Regions from separate parts of the Streptosporangium sp. NPDC002607 genome, predicted to be linked through region 2. Evidence: riboswitches for the same ligand, from Rfam matches in the RefSeq annotation. Region 2 holds a riboswitch; the other holds the start of a gene.
The links. Region 2 has a riboswitch for glycine ahead of gcvT (glycine cleavage system aminomethyltransferase GcvT). Riboswitches for the same ligand answer to the same signal wherever they lie in the genome.

Region 1: linked by a shared signal. The riboswitch ahead of gcvP (aminomethyl-transferring glycine dehydrogenase) and the one ahead of gcvT (glycine cleavage system aminomethyltransferase GcvT) in region 2 are both predicted to bind glycine.

What each region holds. Positions count from the first base shown of each region.
Region 1 covers NZ_JBSFWD010000037.1:29,265-36,403, reverse strand. The annotation lists gene gcvP (aminomethyl-transferring glycine dehydrogenase) at 1-2,638, opposite strand, end outside; glycine riboswitch at 2,821-2,913, opposite strand; gene ACWD3H_RS33010 (MerR family transcriptional regulator) at 2,929-3,549, opposite strand; gene ACWD3H_RS33005 (bifunctional nuclease family protein) at 3,694-4,164, opposite strand; gene ftsR (transcriptional regulator FtsR) at 4,244-4,894, opposite strand; gene ACWD3H_RS32995 (FHA domain-containing protein) at 4,921-5,433, opposite strand; gene ACWD3H_RS32990 (mannose-1-phosphate guanyltransferase) at 5,661-7,139, opposite strand, start outside.
Region 2 covers NZ_JBSFWD010000017.1:158,048-165,186, reverse strand. The annotation lists gene ACWD3H_RS20990 (glutamine synthetase family protein) at 1-1,273, shown strand, start outside; gene ACWD3H_RS20985 (aldehyde dehydrogenase family protein) at 1,270-2,622, shown strand; gene ACWD3H_RS20980 (3-oxoacyl-ACP reductase) at 2,628-3,392, shown strand; gene ACWD3H_RS20975 (gamma-glutamyl-gamma-aminobutyrate hydrolase family protein) at 3,532-4,227, shown strand; glycine riboswitch at 4,306-4,404, shown strand; glycine riboswitch at 4,407-4,491, shown strand; gene gcvT (glycine cleavage system aminomethyltransferase GcvT) at 4,532-5,623, shown strand; gene gcvH (glycine cleavage system protein GcvH) at 5,620-6,009, shown strand; gene ACWD3H_RS20960 (L-serine ammonia-lyase) at 6,080-7,139, shown strand, end outside.

The DNA of each region.
Region 1 (7,139 bases), on a different contig from region 2:
AGGCGCCGGAGGCGACCTTCTCGATCTCACCGCGAATCGCGATCATCGCCTCGCAGAACCGGTCGAGCTCGGCCAGGTCCTCGCTCTCGGTCGGCTCGATCATCAGCGTGCCGGCCACCGGGAAGGACATGGTCGGCGCGTGGAAACCGTAGTCGACGAGGCGCTTGGCCACGTCGTCGACCGTCACCCCGGTCTCCTTGGTGATCTGGCGCAGATCGATGATGCACTCGTGGGCGACGAGGCCGCCGCGGCCGGTGTAGAGAACCGGGTAGTGGGGGCCGAGCCTGCGGGCCAGGTAGTTGGCCGACAGGATGGCCTGCTCGGTGGCCGCCTTCAGCCCGTCGGCACCCATCATCCGGATGTAGGCCCAGGAGATGGGCAGGATGCCCGCGGAGCCGTACGGGGCGGCCGAGACCGGGCCGACCGCCGAGCCGCCGCGCAGCGGGTGACCGGGCAGGTAGTCGGCCAGGTGGGCGCGGACCGCGACCGGGCCGACACCGGGGCCGCCGCCGCCGTGCGGGATGCAGAAGGTCTTGTGCAGGTTGAGGTGGGAGACGTCCGCCCCGAACTCGCCCGGCCTGGCCAGGCCGACCAGCGCGTTGAGGTTGGCGCCGTCGACGTAGACCTGCCCGCCGGCCTCGTGCACCAGCTCGCAGACATCGACGATCGTCTCCTCGTACACGCCGTGCGTGGACGGGTAGGTCACCATGATCGCGGCAAGCCGGTCGCGGTGCTTTTCGATCTTCGCGACGAGGTCGTCGAGGTCCACGTTGCCGTTGTCGTCGCAGGCGACCACGGCGACGCGCATGCCGGCCATCACGGCGCTGGCGGCGTTCGTACCGTGCGCGGACGAGGGGATCAGGCAGACGTCACGATCCGACTCGCCACGCGCCGTGTGGTAGGCGCGGATCGCCAGGAGACCGGCGAACTCGCCCTGGGAGCCGGCGTTCGGCTGGATCGACACGGCGTCATAACCGGTGACCTCGGCCAGCCAGCGCTCCAGCTCCCCGATCAGTTCGGCGTAGCCCGCCGCCTGGTCCTCCGGCGCGTACGGGTGCAGCCCGGCGAACTCCGGCCAGGTGATCGGCTCCATCTCGGTGGTCGCGTTGAGCTTCATGGTGCAGGAGCCCAGCGGGATCATCGACCGGTCCAGCGCGACGTCCTTGTCCTGGAGCCTGCGCAGGTAGCGCAGCATGGCCGTCTCGGAGCGGTGGCTGTGGAAGACCGGGTGGGTGAGGTAGTCGCCGACCCGCGCCAGCGCGCCGGGCAGCGCGTCGTGCGCGGCGGCGTCCAGGTCGGCCAGCACGGTGCCGCTGACCTCGAAGGCGGCCAGGACCTGCTCCAGATGGAGAACCTCGGTCCTCTCGTCGCAGGTGACGCCCACGTGGTCGGCGTCGACCAGGCGCAGGTTGACGCCGTTCTCCCGGGCCGCGGCGACGACTCCGGCGGCACGTCCGGGCACGCGGGCGAGCACGGTGTCGAAGAAGGTGTCGTGGACCACCTCGACGCCGCCCTGGCGCAGCCCCTCGGCGAGCACGGCGGCGTGCCGGTGGATGCGGCGGCCGATCCTGCGCAGGCCCTCGGGGCCGTGGTAGACGGCGTACATGCCGGCGATCACGGCGAGCAGCACCTGCGCGGTGCAGATGTTGCTGGTGGCCTTCTCCCGGCGGATGTGCTGCTCGCGGGTCTGGAGCGCGAGCCGGTAGGCGGGACGTCCCTCGACATCCTGGGAGACGCCGACCAGGCGGCCGGGCAGCTGGCGCTGGAGGCCGTCACGGACCGCCATGTAGGCGGCGTGCGGACCGCCGAAGCCGAGGGGGACGCCGAAGCGCTGCGAGGAGCCGACCGCGATGTCGGCGCCGAGCTCGCCCGGCGCGGCCAGGAGGGTGAGGGCGAGCAGGTCGGCGGCGGCGACCACCTGGGCACCGCACGCGTGGGCGGCGTCGGCGATGGCGCGGAAGTCGCGAATCCTGCCGCTGGCGCCGGGGTACTGCACGAGCACGCCGAAGCAGTCGGGGAGCCCTCCGGTGAAGTCGCTCTCGACCAGCTCGATGCCGAGCGGCTCGGCACGGGTGCGCAACACCGCCTTGGTCTGCGGCAGCACGTCGGCGTCGACCACGAACACCTTCGACGAGGTGCGGCCCGCGCGGCGGGCCAGGGTCATCGCCTCGGCCGCGGCGGTGGCCTCGTCCAGCAGGGAGGCCCCCGCGACGTCGAGGGCGGTCAGGTCGGAGACGACGGTCTGGAAGTTGATCAGGGCCTCCAGCCGGCCCTGGGAGATCTCCGGCTGGTAGGGCGTGTACGCGGTGTACCAGCCCGGGTTCTCCAGGAGGTTGCGGCGGATGACACCCGGGGTGATCGTGTCGTGGTAGCCCAGGCCGATCATCGAGGTGAGCACGGTGTTACGCCCGGCGAGGACCCGCAGCTCGGCGAGGGCCTCGGACTCCCCTGCCGCCGGGGGCAGACCCAGCCGGGCGAAGGAGCGGATCGCCTCGGGCACGGCCACCGCGACCAGGTCGGCGACGGAGGCGAATCCGACCGCCTCCAGCATGCGGGTCTGGTCGGCGTCGTCGGGCCCGATGTGACGGGTCGCGAACGGCGGAGGGGCGAGTTCGCTGAGCGATGACAGATCGGTCATGAGAAGCCTCTCGGGCGGGGTGGAGACCGGTGCTGGGCGCGGGCATATGCCGGTTCTCCCCCTCTGTCATCACGACTGTCATCACGACGTGGTCGCTACCTGAGAGCTTCACCTGCCCTTGCCGGGAGGCTTGCACCGTCGGTGAGACGCACCTGGCGGGCACGTCTGCTTTCCAGAGTTGCCTCGTCCGTGCGGTACAGGGTGCCTGAGAGATTCCGGGGAGGTTGCTCCTTCGGCGCCCCGATCGCGGTCGGGGTCTCTCCCGCACAGGGTCAATGGCGAGTCCGAGTTTACCCGGTTCGTCGTGCTCTGCGACGACGGGCCAACTCATCGGCCTGATGATCGCCTAAAGGGCCCCCGCCCGACTCCGCGCGTTCGCCGGGAAGATCCGCGAGAGAGCCCTCCACCTCCTGCCACACCCGTCCCAGCGCGATACCGAAGACTCCCTGGCCCCCCTGAAGCAGGTCGATGACCTCGTCCGGCGAGGTGCACTCGTAGACGCTCACCCCGTCGCTCATCAGAGTGATCTGGGCCAGGTCGTTGACACCCCGCTCCCGCAGGTGCTGCACGGCGATGCGGATCTGCTGGAGGGAGACACCGGTGTCGAGAAGGCGCTTGACAACCTTGAGGACCAGAATGTCACGGAAGCCGTACAGCCGCTGGGAGCCGGAGCCGTGGGCGGCTCTCACGGTGGGCTCGACCAGGCCGGTGCGCGCCCAGTAGTCGAGTTGCCGGTAGGTGATTCCTGCCGCCGAACAGGCCGTCGGCCCCCTGTAGCCGATGTCGGCGGGCACTTTCACCGGTTGCCCGTCGAACAGCAGACCCTCTTCACCCGCGCGCTGACGTGCCGACTGGCGCCGTTCCGGGTCATCCTGGTCGGCGTTTCTACCCTCGCCGCTGCTGACCGCCACGCGGACCTCCGGCTTTCTCTCATCCCACGGCCTGATCTGGGGGTTTACGCACGACCGCAGGTTTCACTTGCACCGTAGGACTGGGGCCAAGTCCAGTCAACGACCCCACCCGGCGCGTCGTGAAGCGTAAATGCACCGAAATTCCTACCCCGCGCGGCCGAAGTCCTCGGGCGTGATCGTGTCAAGGAACTCCCTGAACTTCTCCACCTCGTCCTCCTGGTCGTCAGGGATGATCACCCCTGCCTCCCGTACCACATCCTCACTCGCGAAGATACGTGCACCGGTGCGAAGTGCCAAGGCGATCGAGTCGGAAGGACGCGCGCTCACCTCGACCCCGTTGGAGAACACGAGATCCGCGAAGAAGATGCCGTCGCGTAAAGCGACGATGTTGACAGTGTTCAACCTGACTCCGAGCCCTTCGAGCACGTCCCGGAACAGGTCATGGGTAAGTGGCCGGGGTGGTGGTTCCTCGGCCTGGGCCATGGCGATCGCCGTGGCTTCCGTCATGCCGATCCAGATAGGTAGGTAACGCTCCCCATGCGTCTCTTTCAGCAGGACGATCGGCTGGTTGGAGGGCATTTCAACTCGAACGCCCACGACCTCCATCTGCAACACGGGCTGCTCCGTCTTCGCTGGATTCCGACCGGTTTGTTCAACGTAACACTCGTGGGGGTACGAGTGCCTGGTCAGGCTCTCACCGGCCCAGTGCCCCACGGACTCCGGAACGCAGCAACGAGGCGTGCAATTCCAGCAGGAGACCGGAGATCTCCCTCGCCGTCTCGTCCGCCTGGTCGATCGCGCCGGGGCCGCGACGGCGCAGCAGCGGGGCGACGGCCTGTTCCACCAGCCCCGCCTCGCGTTCCGCGGCGGCCTTGACCGCCCGCAGGTGGCGGGCACGCAGGCCGAAGGCGGCCAGGGCGCCCACACTGCGGGCCACGACCAGTGCCTCGGCGTCGTAGTAGCGGGCCACGGCGGCCAGCAGACCGTAGTCCTCCAGCTCGGTGAGGGTCTCCTCGTCGAGCTCCGCGGCGGCGAGGAACTCCTCGCGGGTGAGGCGGACCTCGGGGGGCGCGTCGTCGGGGACGGCGCGCGGCCGGGCCGCCGGGCGCTCCTCGCGGTCGGCCGCCTCCAGATGATCCTTGATCACGCGCAGCGGCAGGTAGCGATCACGCTGCTCGCTGAGGATGTAGCGGAGCCGCTCGACGTCGGCGTAGGTGAACTTGCGATAGCCGGAGGGACTGCGCTCCGGCTCGATCAGCCCCTCGCCCTCCAGGAAGCGAATCTTGGAGATGCTGACGTCGGGGAACTCGCCCTGCAGGAGAGCGAGCACCTCCCCGATGCTCATGTGCGCACGAGCGGCCTGCGAGCTCATCATCCTCCAGCGGCGCCGCGGGTGAGGAAGACGAGGCGGAACTTACCGATCTGCACCTCGTCCCCGCCGTACAGCGGGACCTCCTCGATGCGCTCACGATTGACGTACGTGCCGTTCAGGCTACCGACGTCGCGGACCGTGAAGACACCGCCGCCGCGCCGGTAGAACTCCACGTGACGGCGCGAGACCGTGATGTCGTCGAGGAAGATGTCGCTCTCGGGGTGGCGGCCCACGGTGGTGAGGTCGCTGTCGAGCAGGAACCGACTGCCGGCGTTGGGGCCGCGCATCGCGACCAGCAACGCGGTGCCGGCGGGCAACTGCTCAACGGCCTGCCGCTCGGCGAGAAGCGTCTCACCGGTCTCCGCCTCGTAGGCCTCGATCCCGGAGAGGGAGATCGTCGACGTGCTGTCTCCGGGGGTGTCGGACCTGGTAAGCGGCGACCCGCATCGTGAACAGAAACGGGCATCCTCAGGATTGGCATGACCGCACTGCGTGCAGTAGACGCTCGGCATCGATCGGCTCGGCCTCCTACCGCGAAGACGCGGCAACGGTGCTCAGTGATGCGCGCCTCGCTTCTTCGCTTCTCAAGTGTTTTCTCAGACTGCGAATGCCGCAACATACAGTGATGAGGCGCGAAGGTCAAGGTTGACGCTGAACCGCGGGTACGGTCGGTGACAAAGTTACAGGGGACGCTGCCCCTGGTCCATGGCGCCGCGCGGTATTTGTCGCGCGGGCCGCCTCAACCGCCGGCGGCCTCCTCCACCACCCGCGCCCAGCGCTCGATCAGGGTCTGGGCGGAGTCGACGTCGAACCCCTCGGCCCACAGGTGGGTCACCGCCTCGGTCGGGTCGGGCAGCACCAGGGTCCAGCTGCCGTCCTCCGCGACGACCCGCACCCCGTCGGTGGTGTCGATGCGGTGGTGCTCGGCGGCCTCGATGACCGAGCGCATCACCGCCCCCTTGGCCGCCCACGGAGTCGGCACGGTACGGCGCAGCAGCTTGGCCTCGGGTATCCTGGCGTCGATCTGGCTGAGCGAGAGCCGGGTCCTGGCGACCAGTCCGAGCAGGCGCAGGAACACCGCCAGGCCGTCCACCGTGGGGCCGAACTCGGGCACGATGAAACCACCGCGCCCGTCGGCCGCGAAGATCATCTCCGGACCCCTGGCGGCGGCGGTGAGCGCGTCGATCGCGGTGGACGTCCACTCGGCCTGGACCCCGTGGAACCTGCAGACCTGCTCGGCCACCCGGGTGGTGGTGACCGGCAGTGCCACCCTGCCGCCGCGGCGCTCGGCCGCGACCAGGTCGAGCACCACCAGCAGGGCGCGCTCCTCGCTGATCAGCTGGCCCATCTCGTCCACCAGCGCGACCCGCTCGCCCACCGGGTCGAAGCGCACGCCGAAGGCCGCCCTGGAGGAGCTGACGAGCTCTGACAGGCGCTGCAGGTCGCGGCGGCGCTCGGCGAGGGTCTCGGTGGGCGAGGCGTCGTCCAGCCGGTTGTTGACGGTCAGCACGTCCACCCCGACCCGGCCGAGCAGGCTGGGCAGCACCAGCGAGGAGGTGCCTCCCGCGCAGTCGACCACGACCTTCATGTCGGCGTCGCGGACCCCGTTGATGTCGACCAGGCGTAGCAGCTCGTGCGTGTAGTCCTCCACCGCCCTGGCGGGGAAGCTCAGCTCGGCGATCTCGCCGGGGAAGGCGCGGCGGAACTCCTGCCGGGAGAAGACCCGGTCCAGCTTGCGCTGGGCCGGCGGCGACAGGTCCGCGCCGTGCTCGTCCATGAAGACGATGTCGACGCTCTGCGGGTCGCCGGGGGTGGTGCGCAGCGCGATGCCGCCTACCGCGTTCTCCCTGGCGGTGTGGAAGCGTGCCACGGGGAGCGGGGACGCCTCCAGGTCGAGCACGTTGATCGCGCTGGCGTTGAGGGCGCTGATCACGGCCCGCTTCAGCGCCCGCGCCGCGCGGGAGGAGTCGCGGGAGGTGATGACCGAGGCGCCCTTCTTCAGGGTGGTGGCGTAGGCGCTGGCGAGCCGCACGCACAGCTCGGGGGTGATCTCCACGTTGACCAGCCCCGAGACCCCCCGGGGGCCGAACAGGTTGCGCTGGGCGCGCGGCTCCCAGATGACGCTGTTGTTGATCACCGCCCCGGCCTCGATGGTCTTGAACGGGTAGATCTTGACGCCGGAGGAGATGTACGCCTCGGCCTCGATGATGCACTCGTC
Region 2 (7,139 bases):
CATGCAGGGCCGCCTGCAGGGGAAACGCCTGTCGGCACGTTACTTCCTGCAGGAGGTGCTGGGACATGCCTCCGAGGGATGCAACTACCTGCTCGCGGTCGACGTCGACATGAACACGGTCGACGGCTACGCGATGTCCTCCTGGGAGCGGGGATACGGCGACTTCGTCATGAAACCCGACGTGTCCACCCTGCGCCGGGTGCCGTGGCAGGAGGGGACGGCCCTGGTGATGGCCGACCTGCTCTGGGAGGACGGCTCCGACGTGGCCGCCTCGCCGCGGCAGATCCTGCGCCGGCAACTCGCCCGGCTGGCCGAGCGGGGCTGGGGGGCGTTCGTCGGGACCGAGCTGGAGTTCGTGATCTTCAACGACAGCTACGAGGACGCCTGGCGCGGCGGTTACCGTGACCTGACGCCCGCCAACCTCTACAACGTCGACTACTCCCTCCTCGGCACCGCCAGGGTCGAGCCGCTGCTGCGCAGGATCAGGCTCGGCATGGAGGGCGCGGGCATGTACGTCGAGTCGGCCAAGGGCGAGTGCAACCTCGGCCAGCACGAGATCGCCTTCCGCTTCGGCGAGGCCCTGTCCAGCTGCGACGACCACGCCGTCTACAAGAACGGCGCCAAGGAGATCGCCGCCCAGGAGGGCATGTCGATCACCTTCATGGCCAAACCGAACCAGCGCGAGGGCAACTCCTGCCACATCCACATCTCGCTCAGGGACACCGCCGGAGAGCCGGTCATGGCGGGTTCCGAGGCGCACGGACTGTCCGCGACGGGACAGCACTTCATCGCCGGTCAGCTCGCCCTCATGCGCGAGCTGACCCTGCTGTACGCGCCGAACGTCAACTCCTACAAGCGGTACGTGCCGGGCAGCTTCGCCCCCACCGCCGTCAAGTGGGGCGTGGACAACAGGACGTGCGCGCTGCGCCTGGTCGGCCACGGCCCCTCGCTGCGGATCGAGAACCGGGTGCCCGGCGGCGACGTCAACCCCTACCTGGCGGTCTCGGCACTGGTCGCGGCCGGGCTGCACGGCATCGAGAACGAACTGCCGCTTGAGGAGGCGGTCACGGGGAACGCCTACACCTCGGGCGCGGAGACCGTCCCGCACACCCTGCGGGACGCGCTGGAGCTCTGGGAGGGCTCCGCGTTCGCGGCCTCCGTCTTCGGCGAGGACGTCGTGGCGCACTACGCGAACAACGCCCGGACCGAGCTGGCCGCCTTCGACGCGGCGGTGACCGACTGGGAGCTGTTCCGAGGATTCGAACGGATGTGACGGTGAAGATCATAAATCCGGCGACAGAAGAGGTGATCGCCGAGGTCGAGATGGCGGACGCCGCCGAGGTCGACAGGGCGGTGGAGCGCGCGAGAAGGGCCTTCGCCACCTGGCGGAGCGTCGGCCCTTCCGACCGGGCCCGGCTGCTGCGCCGGTTCGCCTCGCTGGTGCGCGAGCACGCCGAGGAACTGGCCCTGCTGGAGGTCGCGGGCGCCGGGCACACGATCGGCAACGCCCGCTGGGAGGCGGGCAACGTCGCCGACGTGCTCGACTTCTACGCCGGGGCGCCCGAGCGTGACCACGGCCTGCAGATCCCGGTGCCCGGCGGCCTCGACGTCACCTTCAAGGAACCGCTGGGCGTCGTCGGCGTGATCGTGCCGTGGAACTTCCCGATGGTCATCATGACCTGGGGGACGGCCCCGGCGCTGGCCGCGGGCAACACCGTGATCGTCAAGCCCGCCGAGTGGACACCGCTGACCGCCCTGCGGGTGGCCGAGCTGGCCCTGGCCGCCGGGCTGCCCGAGGGGGTGTTTCAGGTCCTGCCCGGCGCCGGAGAGGTCGCGGGCGCCCGGCTGGTCGAGCACCCGGACGTGGCGAAGATCGTGTTCACCGGCTCCACCGAGGTGGGCAAGGAGATCGCCGCCGTCTGCGCCGGGCAGGTCAAGCGGCTCACCCTGGAGCTGGGCGGCAAGAGCGCCAACGTGGTCTTCGCCGACGCCGACCTGGAACGGGCGGCGGCGACCGCGCCGTACGCGGTCTTCGACAACGCGGGCCAGGACTGCTGCGCGCGCTCCCGGATCCTGGTCGAGCGCTCGGTGCACGACGAGTTCCTGGCCCGGTTCGGCGAGGCCGTGCTGAAGGTCAGGGTCGGCGACCCCCGCGACGAGAGCACCGAGATGGGCCCGCTGATCAGCGCCGAACACCGGGAGCGGGTGGCCTCCTACGTCACCGAGCCGCCCCACCTGCGGGGCGCGTGCCCGTCGGGGCCGGGGTTCTGGTTCCCGGCGACGGTCCTGACCCCGACCTCGGCCGACGACCGGGCGTTCACCGAGGAGATCTTCGGACCGGTGGTGTCGGTGCTGCCGTTCGACGACGAGGCGGACGCCGTGCGGATCGCCAACGACACCCCGTACGGCCTGAGCGGATCCATCTGGACCCGTGACGTCGGCCGGGCGCTCCGGGTGGCCAGGGCCGTCGAGGCGGGCAACCTGAGCGTCAACTCACATTCGAGCGTCCGCTACTGGACCCCGTTCGGCGGTTTCAAGCAGTCGGGCCTCGGCCGCGAGCTGGGACCGGACGCCCTGTCCGCGTTCACCGAGACCAAGAACGTCTTCATTTCCGAGGAGTAGAAGCGATGCTGCGTTTGCAGGACCGGGTGGCCGTCATCACCGGCGCCGGTAGCGGGATCGGCCTGGCCACCGCGCGCCGGTTCGCCGAGGAGGGCGCCCGCGTCGTGTGCGTGGACCTGGACGAGACGACCGGCGCGGCGGCCGCGGCCGAGGTCGGCGGCCTGTTCGTGAAGGCCGACGTGACCAGCGAGGACGACGTCGTCCGGATGTTCCAGACCGCGTTCGACAGCTACGGCAGCGTGGACATCGCGTTCAACAACGCGGGCATCTCACCGCCGGAGGACGACTCGATCCTGGAGACCGGCATCGACGCCTGGCGCCGGGTCCAGGAGGTCAACCTCACCTCCGTCTACCTGTGCTGCAAGCACGCCATCCCGTACATGCGGCGGCAGGGCAAGGGGTCGATCATCAACACCGCGTCGTTCGTGGCCGTGATGGGCTCGGCGACCAGCCAGATCTCCTACACCGCCTCCAAGGGCGGGGTGCTGGCGATGTCGCGCGAGCTGGGCGTGCAGTTCGCCCGCGAGGGCATCCGGGTCAACGCGCTCTGCCCCGGCCCGGTCAACACCCCGCTGCTGCAGGAGCTGTTCGCCAAGGACCCCGAGCGGGCACAGCGCCGCCTGGTGCACATCCCGATCGGCCGCTTCGCCGAGGCGACCGAGATCGCCGCCGCGGTGGCGTTCCTCGCCTCGGACGACGCGAGCTTCGTCACCGGCGCGGAGTTCCTGGTGGACGGCGGCATCTCGGGCGCCTACGTCACGCCACTCTGACCGCTCCCCGCCATCTCCGCCCCCGCCACCTTCGCGACCGGCGGTGGCGGGATTTGCCCAGGCCATACCCTGGCCCCGATAACGTGCGAGGACGTGGGCGGATGTCCCATGTCCCCGGCGTCCGCGTGAGAAAGAGATCATGTCCCGTCCCGTCATCGGCATCACCTGCTACGTCGAGCCCGCGAGGTTCACCGTCTGGGAGACGACCACCGCGCTGCTGCCGTACGACTACGTCGACCACGTGGCCCGCGCGGGCGGGCAGCCGGTGATCCTGCCGCCCGCGGGCGACCCCGCGACGCTCGTGGAGCGCCTGGACGGGCTGATCCTGGCCGGCGGCGGGGACGTCGGCCCGGAGCGGTACGGGCAGGAGCCGCATGAGCGGACCGGCTACGTCCGGCCGTTCCGCGACGACGCCGAACTGGGACTGGTCCGGGCGACGCTGGAGCGGGACCTGCCCTTCCTCGGCATCTGCAGGGGCATGCAGATCCTGAACGTCGCCCTCGGCGGCGGCCTCCACCAGCACCTGCCCGACGTGGTGGGCCACCAGGGGCACGCCCCGGCCCCCGGCAGCTACGGCAGGATGCCGGTGCGGCTCGCCCCCGGCAGCCTGACCTCGAAGGTCTTCGGGACCGAGACCGTGGACGTGGCCCACTACCACCACCAGGCCGTTGACCTGCTCGCCGAGGGCCTGACCGTGACCGCCCACGCCGAGGACGGCACGGTGGAGGCCGTGGAGGTGGAGGATCATCCGTTCGCCCTCGCCGTCCAGTGGCATCCCGAGACCGACGACGAGTCGGCCCTGTTCGAGGCGCTGGTCCGGCACGCCCGCTGCTGAGTGATTCGTGAAGGCCGGTGCGCGCCCGGGGATTTCGCTCGGCCGGTGCGGGCGGTTAGGCTGGCCTGCGACACCGATGAACCCCGCGCGGGAGAGTGTCCTGACATCCAGGCCAGGACCCCTGAAGGAGCAAGCCCTCCCCGCGAACCTCTCAAGGCAAAGGACCGTGCGGGTAGGTGCCTCTGGAAAGCAGGTCCCACGACCTCGCCGAAGGTGAAAGTCCGGTAAAACCCGGATGAAACTCTCAGGCACCAATGACAGAGGGGGAGGATGATCTCATCTGTCCCTTGTCTGAGGTGCGAACATGTCCCGACCTACGCCGCTGCGCGGCGTGCACGAGTCCCTCGGCGCGACGCTGACCGACTTCGCGGGCTGGCTGATGCCGCTCCGCTACGGCAGCGAGTCCGCCGAGCACAACGCGGTCCGCCAGGCGGCCGGCCTGTTCGACCTCTCCCACATGGGTGAGATCTTCGTGACCGGCCCGCAGGCCGCCGAGGCCCTCGACTACGCGCTGGTCGGCCACCTCTCCGCGCTGGCGCCCGGCCGCGCCCGCTACACGATGATCGTCGACGCCGGGGGCGGCGTGCTGGACGACCTGATCGTCTACCGGCTGGCCCCCGAAGAGTTCATGGTCGTCGCCAACGCCTCCAACTACCCCCGGGTGGCCGCCGAGCTGACCGAGCGCGCCAAGGACTTCGACGCCGCGGTGCGGGACCGCTCCGAGGAGTACGCGCTGGTCGCCGTCCAGGGGCCGCGCTCGGTGGAGATCCTGAGCACTCTCACCGACGCCGACCTGGACGGGCTCGGGTACTACGCGGGCCTGCCCGCCGTGGTGGCCGGACACGAGGTCCTCGTCGCCCGCACCGGATACACCGGCGAGGACGGCTTCGAGCTGTTCGTCGCGGCCTCGGCGGCGGAACCCCTCTGGACCGCCCTCATCGAGGCGGGCGCACCGCACGGGCTGGTCCCCGCCGGCCTGTCCGCGCGCGACACCCTCCGGCTGGAGGCGGGCATGCCGCTCTACGGCAACGAACTCTCCGCGGACCTCACTCCGTTCGACGCCGGGCTCGGCCGTGTGGTGAGGTTTGACAAGCCGGGCGACTTCGTCGGCCGGGCCGCCCTCGAACCGCTCAGGGACGTCCCGCCGGCCCGTCGTCTGGTCGGCCTGGTCGCGAGCGGCCGCAGGGTGCCCCGGCACGGGTATCCGGTGGTGGTCGCCGATGACGGCACGGTCGCCGGGGAGGTCACCAGCGGGGCGCCCTCCCAGACACTGGGCAGGCCCATCGCCATGGCCTACGTGGACAGCGGCCTGTCGTCGGGGCTGGCCGTCGACATCCGGGGCAGCCGCGAGCCGGTCGAGGTCGTCGAACTGCCTTTCTACAGGAGGAAAAAATGAGCAGCATTCCCGAGGACCTGCACTACACCAAGGAACACGAGTGGATCGGCGGCGTCGACGACGGCCTGACCCTCACCGTGGGCATCACCGCCTACGCCGCCGAGGCGCTGGGCGACGTGGTCTACGTGCAGGTACCCGAGGTAGGCGCGTCGATCGCCACCGGTGACGCCGTCGGCGAGGTCGAGTCGACCAAGTCGGTGAGTGACATCTTCGCACCGGTCACCGGCGAGGTCGTGGAGGTCAACCAGGCGGTCGTGGACGACCCCTCGCTGGTCAACAGCGACTCCTACGGCGACGGCTGGCTGTTCCGGGTACGTCTTGAGGGCTCCGCCGACGACCTGCTGTCGCCGGAGGAGTACACCGCGCTCACCTCGGGTGAGTCATAAGTTCGACGCCTCGCGTCACGGTCACGCGCGTCCCCGGGCGCGCGTGACCGTCCACGCTGGAAGGATTCAGATGACGATCAGTGTCTTCGATCTCTTCAAGATCGGAATCGGCCCGTCCAGCTCGCACACCGGCGGCCCGATGGCCGCCGCCCACAAGTTCGCCCGGGGTCTGCACCGGGACGGGCTGCTGGAGAAGACCGCGCGGGTGAGCGCCATCCTGTACGGCTCGCTCGGGCTGACCGGCAAGGGCCACGGCAGCGACAAGGCGGTGCTGCTCGGCCTGTCGGGCGAGAAACCCGAGCTGGTCGACGTCGACACGGTCGACGAGCGGCTGGCCGCCATGCGCGCCTCGGGCACCGTCCGCCTGTACGGCTCCCACGAGATCCCCTTCGTCATCGGCGAGGACCTCGTCTTCGAACGCAAGATCTCGCTCCCCCACCACCCCAACGGCATGCGCTTCACCGCCCTGTCGGAGTCCGGCGAGACGCTGCGCGAGAAGGTCTACTACTCGGTGGGCGGCGGCTTCGTCGTCGACGAGAACGCCACCGGCGCCGACCGGATCAAACCCGACGACACGGTCCTGCCGCACCCCTTCACCACGGCCGCGGAGCTGCTCGCCCAGTGCGCGGAGACCGGGCTGTCGATCTCCGGGCTGATGCTGGAGAACGAACGGGCGTTCGGCCGCACCGAGGCCGAGATCCGCGCCCAGCTGCTCGTCCTGTGGCAGGTCATGAGCGAGTGCGTGCGACGGGGCATCGGCAAGGAGGGCGTGCTGCCCGGCGGCCTGAAGGTCCGCCGCCGCGCCCACCAGCTCCACCGGCAACTGCGGAGCGAGCCGGGAGAGAAGGACTCGCTGCAGACGATGGACTGGGTCTCGCTGTTCGCCCTCGCGGTCAACGAGGAGAACGCCGCCGGCGGCCGGATCGTCACCGCGCCCACCAACGGCGCCGCGGGCATCATCCCCGCCGTGCTCACCTACTACGACCGCTTCGTCCGCGAATCCGATGACGAGGGGGTGATCCGCTTCCTGCTGACCGCGGGGGCGATCGGCGTGCTGTTCAAGGAGAACGCCTCCATCTCCGGGGCCGAGGTGGGCTGCCAGGGGGAGGTCGGCTCCGCCTGCTCGATGG